3 regions of the Uliginosibacterium sangjuense genome follow, and region 2 is predicted to be linked to each of the others. Evidence: predicted binding sites of a transcription regulator. Region 2 holds the regulator's gene; each other region holds the start of a gene.
What was found. The regulator sigma-54, encoded in region 2, starts transcription at its own class of promoters, with help from an activator protein. The targets are predictions, from matches to a motif close to TGGCACGCTTNCTGCTNA.

Region 1 (3,273 bases), 110 kb from region 2:
GACGAGTTCCTCGTAGGTACTCTTGATGTACTTGTTGTCGCCCTTGAACTTGAGACCCGCGCTGACCACCGCGTCCGTCTTGCCGCCGGTGTCGAGCTTCTTCAGGTCGGTCTTGTCCAGATAGAAGATCTCCAGCAGCTCGTTGTACACGGTGGCTTCGTCGATCGGCAGGATGTAGAAGGTCGCACCCGCGTAGTCGATGACGAACTTCTTCGACAGGTCGATGTTGTCGCAGTACAGGATCAGCTTGGTGTTGGGTCCGATGCTCTCGCCCAGGGTCTCGGCGAGCAGCTTGATGTAGCCGAAGGACAGCAGGAAGCCGGCGAAGAAGCTGAAGTGCGGTTCGCCCTCGTTGGCCGCGGCGATGACCTGCTCGCAGCACTTCTCGGGCGGACGCTTCTCGTCGGCCATCTGCTGCTGGAACTCGATGGCGATGTCGCCGCGGAAACCGATGCGGCCGGCGGTGGGGGTGGCGCCCTTGAACACCGCGTTGAGCAGGCGTCCTTCGGCTTCAAGGGGGGCAAAGACAGTGTTAGCGATGGTGCTCATGGTGATGATCCTTGTCGTTGCGAATGAAATCCGCGGTTTTGAAGAAGGCTTGCTCCAGTTGGGATTTGAGGGTCGCGTCCGGCACGACCTCTTCTAATGCCATGCGCATGCACAGCATCCAGGCATCGCGCTCGGCCGCCCCGATGGGGAAAGGCAGGTGCTTGCGCCGCAGGCGGGGGTGCCCACGCTCCACCGAGTAGGCCTGCGGACCGCCCATCCACTCGGTGAGGAAATTGACCAGGATGCGTTGCACCGGCCCGAGGTCGGCCGGATGCATCGCGCGGATGCCGGCCGCCTCGGGCTGCGTGCTCATGTGGTGATAGAAGCGCTCGACCAGCCGCGTGATCGCCTCGACTCCGCCGATGCGTTCGAAATGCGGGTTGCGCGACGCGGTGGCTGAAGCCACCGAGGGCGCAAGGTTCTGGCTGGCGTCCATTTCTTGCGTGCTCTCCTGCGGGTTCTCTCTGTCTTTAGGGCGGGGGCTTGCCACGGCCTCCCCAACGTGTGGGGAGGGGTGGCGCGCGTTTTCCCTGCTCGAAGCGGCCGAGGGTTCCCGGCCTGCTTCACACCCTGAACAGCAAGTGTCGTACCCGCCCCGCGCGATTGCGCGCGGAGCCCCGCCAATAGAGGGTTTGGCGTGTTTGTCGCAGGGCCGTGGGCGGACTGTCGGAGTAGTGCCGTATGGGACAGGTGGCGGATGCGATTGTCGGGATTGTCGGACGCGGACTATCGCCCCGATAGTTTCGTCCGCTTTTCCTGAAACCGCCTTCTGGCAAGGCTTTCCGGAATATCCGCCGGGTGTGGCACGCCAGTTGCTGAATGTGGCCTGCACCGACCATGTCTCGCCGACGAGTCGCTAACTTCGAAGAGCTACAAAAGCACGAGGGGCTGCATCCGGGGCACGGTAAATCGCGATTTTGGTCGCTGGCTCCCCAACACCAGCGTTCGCGGCAACTTAACTGCTCATTGATTCAGGAGATTCACATGTCAGACCTTCGTCAGATCGCCTTCTACGGCAAGGGTGGTATCGGCAAGTCCACCACCTCCCAAAACACCCTGGCCGCGCTGGCCGAATTGGGTCAGAAGATCCTCATCGTCGGCTGCGACCCCAAGGCCGACTCCACCCGCCTGATCCTGCACGCCAAGGCACAGGACACCATCCTGTCGCTGGCCGCTGAAGCCGGCTCGGTGGAAGACCTGGAAATCGAAGACGTCATGAAGGTCGGTTTCCGCGACATCCGCTGCGTGGAATCCGGTGGCCCGGAACCCGGCGTCGGCTGCGCCGGTCGTGGCGTGATCACTTCCATCAACTTCCTGGAAGAGAACGGCGCCTACGAAGGTGTCGACTACGTCTCCTACGACGTGCTGGGTGACGTGGTGTGCGGTGGCTTCGCCATGCCGATCCGCGAGAACAAGGCGCAGGAAATCTACATCGTCATGTCTGGCGAAATGATGGCCATGTACGCCGCCAACAACATCTCCAAGGGCATTCTGAAGTACGCCAACTCCGGTGGCGTGCGTCTGGGTGGCCTGGTCTGCAACGAGCGCAAGACCGACAAGGAATACGAACTGGCCGAGTCGCTGGCGAAGAAGCTGGGTACGCAACTGATCCACTTCGTGCCGCGCGACAACATCGTGCAACACGCTGAGCTGCGCCGCATGACGGTCATCGAGTACGCCCCGGATTCGGCCCAGGCCGGTCAGTACCGCACGCTCGCAGAGAAGGTCCACGCCAACAAGGGTAACGGTGTCATCCCGACGCCGATCACCATGGACGAGCTGGAAGACCTGCTGATGGAGCACGGCATCATGCAGCAGATCGACGAATCTCAAGTCGGCAAGGCCGCCGCAGCCGCTTAAGACGCGAGAGTCGAGGGTCGAGAGCCGGAGCACTGGCTCTCGCCTCACCAGCCAGCCGGCTCTCCTCCCTCCGCTCTCGAAAACGCAAGGAGTACTCCAACATGAGCATGACAATCGACGACAAGAAGGCCCAGAACGCAGCACTCATCGATGAGGTGCTGAAGGCCTACCCGGAAAAGACCGCCAAGAAGCGCGCCAAGCACCTCAACGTGCATGAAGAAGGCAAGCCCGATTGTGGCGTCAAGTCCAACATCAAGTCGCTGCCCGGTGTGATGACGATCCGTGGCTGCGCCTACGCCGGTTCCAAGGGCGTGGTGTGGGGTCCGATCAAGGACATGATCCACATCTCGCACGGTCCGGTCGGCTGTGGTCAGTACTCCTGGGCGGCACGCCGCAACTACTACATCGGTGTGACCGGTGTGGATACCTTCGTGACGATGCAATTCACCTCCGACTTCCAGGAGAAGGACATCGTCTTCGGCGGCGACAAGAAGCTGGAAGCCATCATGGACGAAATCCAGCAGCTCTTCCCCCTGAACAAGGGCATCACGGTGCAGTCGGAATGCCCGATCGGCCTGATCGGTGACGACATCGAGGCCGTGTCGAAGAAGAAGAGCAAGGAATACAACGGTCACACCATCGTGCCGGTGCGCTGTGAAGGCTTCCGTGGCGTGTCCCAGTCGCTGGGCCACCACATCGCCAACGACGCCGTGCGTGACTGGGTGTTCGACAAGACCGACCCGAACAAGCGTCCGGACTTCGTCTCCACCCCGTATGACGTGGCCATCATCGGCGACTACAACATCGGTGGCGACGCCTGGTCCAGCCGTATCCTGCTCGAAGAGATGGGCCTGCGCGTGATCG
Region 2 (3,273 bases):
CGGCGGCGATGACGCAAGGATGCCCAGCAGGTGATGCTCCAGCTTGTCACGCGCCTGGCGGCGTGCCCACGCGAACTCCGCCTCGCCCATGACTTGCAGGCGATTGGGGTGGATCAGGTTGAGGTGGCCCACCAGGTCAGCCGGCCACACCTTGTTGTCGGTGACGGTGAGATAGCTGTCGAGCCGGCCTGCGATGTGGCGCAGGCGCAGGGCCGTCCGGTTGGCCTCAAACAGCTGGGCGATGCTCGTGCGTCGCATGGGGATCCCATCCGGCGAAGAGAGTGGCGACCGTCGCCACATCCTGCGCGTCTGCCAGACTCTCGCGGAACGCACGGTCACTGAACATCTGCGCCAGTTCGGACAAGAGCTGCAGATGGCTTTCGTTGGCCTGTTCCGGCACCAACATGATGAACACGAGATCGACCGGTTTATTGTCCGGCGCGTCGAATTCGATCGGCAGCGCCAGTTGGACGAAGGCCCCCACGGCCTCCTTGAGCCCCTTGATGCGGCCGTGCGGGATCGCGATGCCCTGGCCCAGCCCGGTGGAGCCCAGCTTCTCGCGTTGCATGAGGGCGTCGAACACGACCTTGCGCGACAGGCTGTGGCTGGCCTCGAACAAGGCGCCGGCCTGCTGGAATACACCCGCCTTGTCGCCAGCAGTGCAGGCAACCAGGATGTTGGCGGAGGGCAGGATGCGAGAGATCAGGTTCATGCTGGGGTAGGCATCGGGCCGACTGCGCCCGCCACGACTGGAAATTCGCCGGCGCGGATCTGCCGCCCTCGGGGCGGCAGATCCGGCTGCAGTTCGACAGGATTATATGTCCGAGTGCAGCACCGCCGTGTGCAGTGTGTTACGAGCCGATCGCCTGTTGCTTGATGCCGGCGTGGCCATGGTCAGCAGTCTTTTCCTTGTGCTTGAGGACTTGGCGGTCGAGCTTGTCCACCATGGCGTCGATAGCCGCGTAGAGGTCGTCATTGTCGCATTCGACATGGATGTCCTTGCCCCGCACATGCAGGGTCACTTCGGCCTTCTGCCGAAGCTTTTCCACCGAGAGGATGACATGCGTCGCCGTGACGTGATCGAAGTGGCGGATCACGCGATCGAGCTTGCTGGTGACGTATTCGCGCAAGGCGGCGGTCACTTCGACATGATGGCCCGTGATGTTGAGGTTCATACCGTACTCCTCTGGTTAGATCGACTTGCGCTGACTGACCGGCGGGATATTCAGCGACTCACGGTACTTGGCGATCGTCCGTCGCGCCACCACGATACCCTGCTGGCCCAACACTTCGGCAATACGGGCGTCGGACAAGGGTTTCCTTGGATCCTCCCCGCCCACCATCTGGCGAATCAGCGCGCGAATCGCCGTGGCTGAGCAGGCACCGCCTGTATCGGTGGATACGTGACTGCCGAAGAAGTACTTCAGTTCAAAAATGCCGCGTGCCGTCGCCATGTACTTCTGCGTGGTCACGCGTGAGACGGTGGATTCGTGCAGTTCGAGTTCTTCCGCGATTTCCCTCAGGGTCAGTGGTCGCATGGCGACTTCACCGTAGTCGAAGAACTGGCGTTGGCGATCGACGATGGCTTGCGAGACCCGCAGAATCGTGTCGAAACGCTGCTGCACGTTCTTGATCAGCCACTTCGCCTCCTGCAACTGCGCGGACAGCGAAGCACTGGCACCACGGTTGTTATGGAGTATATCGGCATAGACACGGTGAATCCTGAGCTTCGGCATCGCCTCCGGATTGAGGCTGGCCGTCCAGTTGCCGCGATACTTCTTCACGATCACGTCGGGCACGATGTAGCGTGCATCGAGCGCCGCGAACTGGGCCCCTGGGCGCGGATTGAGACTGCAGATGAGCTCCTGGGCGGCACGCAGCGCGTCGTCGCTGCAGCCCAGGCGGCGCTTGATCTTCTGAAAGTCGCGCGCGGCCAGTTGCTCAAGGAGTCCATCGACGATGCCCAGCGCCAGCTCGCGGCTGGGCGTGACGGGTAGATTGCGTAGCTGAAGGGTCAGACATTCCTGCAGGTTGCGCGCGCCGACACCGGCCGGGTCCAGGTTCTGCACGTGATGCAGGGCGATCCCCAGCTCTTCCACCTCCACCTCCCACTCCTCGGGAATGAGGGGCAGCAGGTCTTCGAAGCTCTGCTGCAGGTAGCCATCGTCCTCCAGTGCTTCGACCATGAAGCGCACCAGGGCGCGATCACGGTCCGACAAGGGCATCAGGGAGACTTGCGCACTGAGGTGATCATGCAGGCTGGTGGTGGCGGCCTGGAATTCCTGGAAATCCGACTCGTCGTCGTCATCGTTGCCACGCCCGCTGCCGGCCTCGCTGCGCCATTCGGCGGCTTCGCCCAGGTCGTCGTCGGAGGCCGAGTCGTAGGCCTCGTTGATGGTGTCCGGCATCTCGACCGTGGAGGGCGGCTCAAAATCCTCCTCCCCGTTGGCCTTGCGTTCGGCCGAGGCGTAGTCCGCCTCGGTGGCTTCCGCCGTCGTCGTCACCTCGGGGGCGGCCACGACTTCGCCCGCCTCATCCTCCGCCCCATCACGCTCCAGCATCGGGTTGTCGAGCAGCATGCGCTCGATTTCCTGGTTCAGCTCCAGCGTGGAGAGCTGCAACAGCTTGATGGACTGTTGCAGCTGAGGGGTCAGCGCGAGTTGTTGCGAGAGGCGGAGCTGGAGGGAAGGCTTCATGGACAGGGTTGCAGCCAGGCGCGCTCAGAGACGGAAATGTTCGCCCAGGTAGATCTGGCGTACCTGGTCATTGTGCACAATCTCGTTCGGCTTGCCACCGGCCAGCACCTCACCGGCATTGATGATGAAGGCATGGTCGCAGATGCCGAGCGTCTCGCGCACGTTGTGATCGGTGATCAGCACGCCGATACCGCGCTGTTTGAGGAAGTTGATGATCTTCTGGATTTCCAGCACGGCAATCGGGTCGACGCCGGCAAAGGGCTCATCGAGCAGGATCAGCTTGGGTTGGGTGGCGAGCGCACGGGCGATCTCGCAGCGGCGACGCTCGCCGCCCGACAGCGCAATCGCCTGGGTGTCGCGCAGGTGGCCGATGTTCAGCTCATCGAGCAGCTCGTCCAGGCGCTCCTGCATCACCGCCTTGGGCAGCTTCTGCAGCTCCAGCACGGCCAGGATGTTCTCCGCCACGGTGAGCTTGCGGAACACCGAGTTCTCTTGCGGCAGGTAGGACAAGCCCATGCGCGCACGCTTGTGGATCGGCAGGTGCCCAAGCTCGGTGGCGTCCAGTTGCACGCTGCCG
Region 3 (3,273 bases), 1.5 Mb from region 2:
AATCCACGCCCGGTGCGGGCCTGGCTTCGGCCGGCGGGGCAGCGGCGAGCTCAAGGTGGGTGGTTTTGTTCGGGGCCGGCTCGGCCGCCGGAATAGTCGTGGTGCTCAGGGTCGCAGCAGTCATGTTGGGTACTCCACAAGCTTGTTCTGATCGGAATCACTGCGGTCAGCCAGGCCGCGGGGGCTGGCCTGGCTGACCTCGTCGCAACGCGTCAAGCTGCCTTGATCTTGAAACTCGCGGCGTACTTCTTCGGGTCCTTGCCGTCCCACACCACGCCATCAATCAGTTTCGAGGTACGGAAATCAGACTTGGGAACCGGCGCCTTGACGATGGCTGCCGCCTGCTTGTAAAGGTCGATCTTGTTGATCTGCTTGGCCACGGCCAGGTAGTCGACGTCTTCCTTCAACAGCCCCCAGCGGCGATGCTGGGTGAGGAACCACATGCCGTCCGACAGGTAGGGGAAGTTCACCGTGCCGTCGTTGTAGAACTTCATGTAGTTCTTCTCCGACCAGCTCTTGCCCAGGCCGTCTTCGTACTGTCCGATCATGCGGCTGCGGATGACATCGGTATCGGTATTGACGTAGGCCTTGGCCGACACGGTTTCCGCCGTCTTGCTACGGTTGCTGGCGCTGGCGTCGATCCACATGGAAGCCTCGAGGATCGCGCAGATCATGGCGCGCGCCGTCTTCGGGTACTTCTGCACGAACTCTGCAGTGGTGCCGAGGATCTTCTCCGGGTGATCGGTCCAGATGTCTTGAGTGGTGATACCCGTGAAGCCGATCTTGTCGGCAATCGCGCGCATGCCCCAGGGCTCACCCACACAGTAGCCGTCCATGTTGCCCACACGCATGTTGGCCACCATCTGCGGCGGCGGGACGGTAATGGTCTTCACATCCTTCATCGGATCGATGCCATGCGCAGCCAGCCAGTAGTACAGCCACATGGCGTGCGTGCCGGTCGGGAAGGTGTGTGCGAAGGTGTATTCCTTTTCCTTCCTAGCGATCACCTTGGCAAGCGATGCACCGTCAGTTGCACCCTTGTCCTTGAAGGCGTTGGCAAGGGTGATGGCCTGACCGTTGTGATTCAGGGTCATCAGGTTGGCCATGTCCTTCTTGGGGCCGCCAATGCCCAGGTGCACACCGTAGATGAGACCGTACAGCACGTGGGCGGCATGCAACTCGCCGTTCACCAGCTTGTCGCGCACGGCGGCCCAGGAGGCCTCCTTGGTCGGGGTGATCTTGATGCCGTACTTCTTGTCGAAGCCCATGACGTTAGCCATGACCACGGAGGAGCAATCGGTCAGCGGAATGAAGCCGATCTTCACTTCTTCCAGTTCGGGCTTGTCACTGCCCTGCGCCCACACGCCGCCCATCGGCAGCGTACCCGCTGCAACCGCTCCACTCATGGCCATACCTTTCTTGAGGAAATCTCGCCGGGCGAGATCGTCAACTTTGCTTTCCGTCATGTTCATCTCCGTTGGTGACGCTGGGGGCTTGCTCTCGCAAACGAAAAAAGGCGTCACGGCGAATGAAACAGCGCAGACACCTCTGTCTCCCCTTCGCCGGACGCCTTTGTCCGTGCCGGACCTTCATTGGCCCGACTTCAGACAGCAATTAGCAGGAGCCATGCCAACAACAAAGATTCATTAAAAATCAAATGATTAAATAACAACTACCGGAATCCGGAGCACAGGGCATGAGCCAGCACGGCGCACTTTTGCAGTGCAACAGCCTGCCCGGCGCACCAAAGCGGTCAATCACATCCGGATACGTAAAGAGGTCAGGGAAAGGCGCGAGCATACGCAGCGCCATTGGCGGCGCCCGCAGTGCGAAACGGGAACGAAATCGGGCTGGCGCCGCTCAGCCGAGCAGCAGCTTGGCGCTGGCCAGCACTTCGTCGGCCACTTCGACGAGCTTGCGGCCGCGCTCCATCGCCAGCTTGCGCAGGGCGTGGTAGGCCTCGTCCTCGTCCATGCCACGCGCCTTCATCAGCACACCCTTGGCGCGGTCGATGGTGACCCGCTCGGTGAGTTTGCGCTGTGCTTCGTCGCGCTCGCGGCGCATGGCCATGAACTCCTCGAAGTGCACGGTCGCCACCTTGAGCAGTTTCTCCAGGCGCTCGGGCGCCAATCCGTCCACCACGTAGGACGACACGCCCGCCCGCATGGCACGGCGGATCGCGTCGTCGTCGTCGTCACCGGCGAACATCAGCACCGCGCGCGGCGAGTTCTCGTGCATCACAGCGAGGTTTTCGAGCGTGTCGCGACTGGGGGAGTCGGTATTGATCAGCACCACGTCGGGCTGCATGTCGAGCACGCGGTCATTGAGATTGACGGCGTCCGACAGCACCGCCGCCACCATGTGGCCCGCGCGCGTCAATCCTTCGCAGATGTCCAGCGCGCGTTCCTGAATCTCGTCGATGACCAATACCTTGAGCATGCAGATCTCTCATCCCGCCCATGCAGGGCGCGGTCGGGGGGCGTGTTGCGTTTATGTGTCGGGATTCTAGCAGTGACACCCAGCCCCCCCGACAAGATTCAGATCACCATACCAGGCACCGACGCGGGCACCTCCAGCTCAGCTTCGGTTGCAGCCAGCACGGCGTCGACACTGACGCCCGGTGCCGTCTCTTCGAGGCGTGCGCGTCCGTCGGGGAACGAGATCACCGCCAGCTCAGTCACCAATAGGTCGATACGCCGCGCCGAGGTCAGCGGCAAACTGCATTCGCGCACGATCTTGGGCTTGCCCTTCGCGGTGTGCAGCATGGCCACCACCACGCGCTTGGCTCCGGTGACCAGATCCATCGCGCCGCCCATTCCCGGCACCATCTTGCCGGGGATGGTCCAGTTGGCAAGCCGCCCCGTCTGGTCCACCTGCAATCCGCCAAGCACCGTCATATCCAGGTGGCCCCCGCGGATCAGCGCGAAGGACATCGCGCTGTCGAAGGCGCAAGCGCCGGGCAGCGCAGACACGGGGCGCCCGCCTGCATCGGTCAGCCGGCGCTGGGCCATCCCCGGCTCCGGCACCGGTCCGGTACCGATCAGCCCGTTCTCCGACTGGAAGAACACGTGAATGCCAGAAGGCACGTAGTTGGCCACCTGGGTGGGAATGCCGATCCCCAGATTCACCAGCATGCCATCACGCAGTTCGCGCGCGATGCGCCTGGCAATGATTTCCTGTGCGTCCATGTGGCTCACCCGTGTGCAATGAGATAGTCGACCAGCACGCCGGGCGTCATCACGTGATCCGGCGCGATGACGCCGGTGGGCACGA

Region 1: the regulator sigma-54 is predicted to act here: its motif matches at 1,351-1,368, upstream of nifH (nitrogenase iron protein).
Region 3: the regulator sigma-54 is predicted to act here: its motif matches at 1,615-1,632, upstream of NMB43_RS04745 (CmpA/NrtA family ABC transporter substrate-binding protein).

What each region holds. Positions count from the first base shown of each region.
Region 1 covers NZ_CP101132.1:3,909,918-3,913,190, reverse strand. The annotation lists gene NMB43_RS18050 (hypothetical protein) at 1-549, opposite strand, end outside; gene NMB43_RS18045 (group II truncated hemoglobin) at 533-985, opposite strand; gene nifH (nitrogenase iron protein) at 1,534-2,409, shown strand; gene nifD (nitrogenase molybdenum-iron protein alpha chain) at 2,511-3,273, shown strand, end outside.
Region 2 covers NZ_CP101132.1:4,015,691-4,018,963, forward strand. The annotation lists gene hprK (HPr(Ser) kinase/phosphatase) at 1-258, opposite strand, end outside; gene ptsN (PTS IIA-like nitrogen regulatory protein PtsN) at 227-712, opposite strand; gene hpf (ribosome hibernation-promoting factor, HPF/YfiA family) at 852-1,175, opposite strand; gene NMB43_RS18635 (RNA polymerase factor sigma-54) at 1,191-2,696, opposite strand; gene lptB (LPS export ABC transporter ATP-binding protein) at 2,721-3,273, opposite strand, start outside.
Region 3 covers NZ_CP101132.1:1,038,483-1,041,755, reverse strand. The annotation lists gene ntrB (nitrate ABC transporter permease) at 1-124, opposite strand, end outside; gene NMB43_RS04745 (CmpA/NrtA family ABC transporter substrate-binding protein) at 213-1,472, opposite strand; gene NMB43_RS04740 (ANTAR domain-containing response regulator) at 1,861-2,439, opposite strand; gene NMB43_RS04735 (3-oxoacid CoA-transferase subunit B) at 2,538-3,188, opposite strand; gene NMB43_RS04730 (CoA transferase subunit A) at 3,194-3,273, opposite strand, start outside.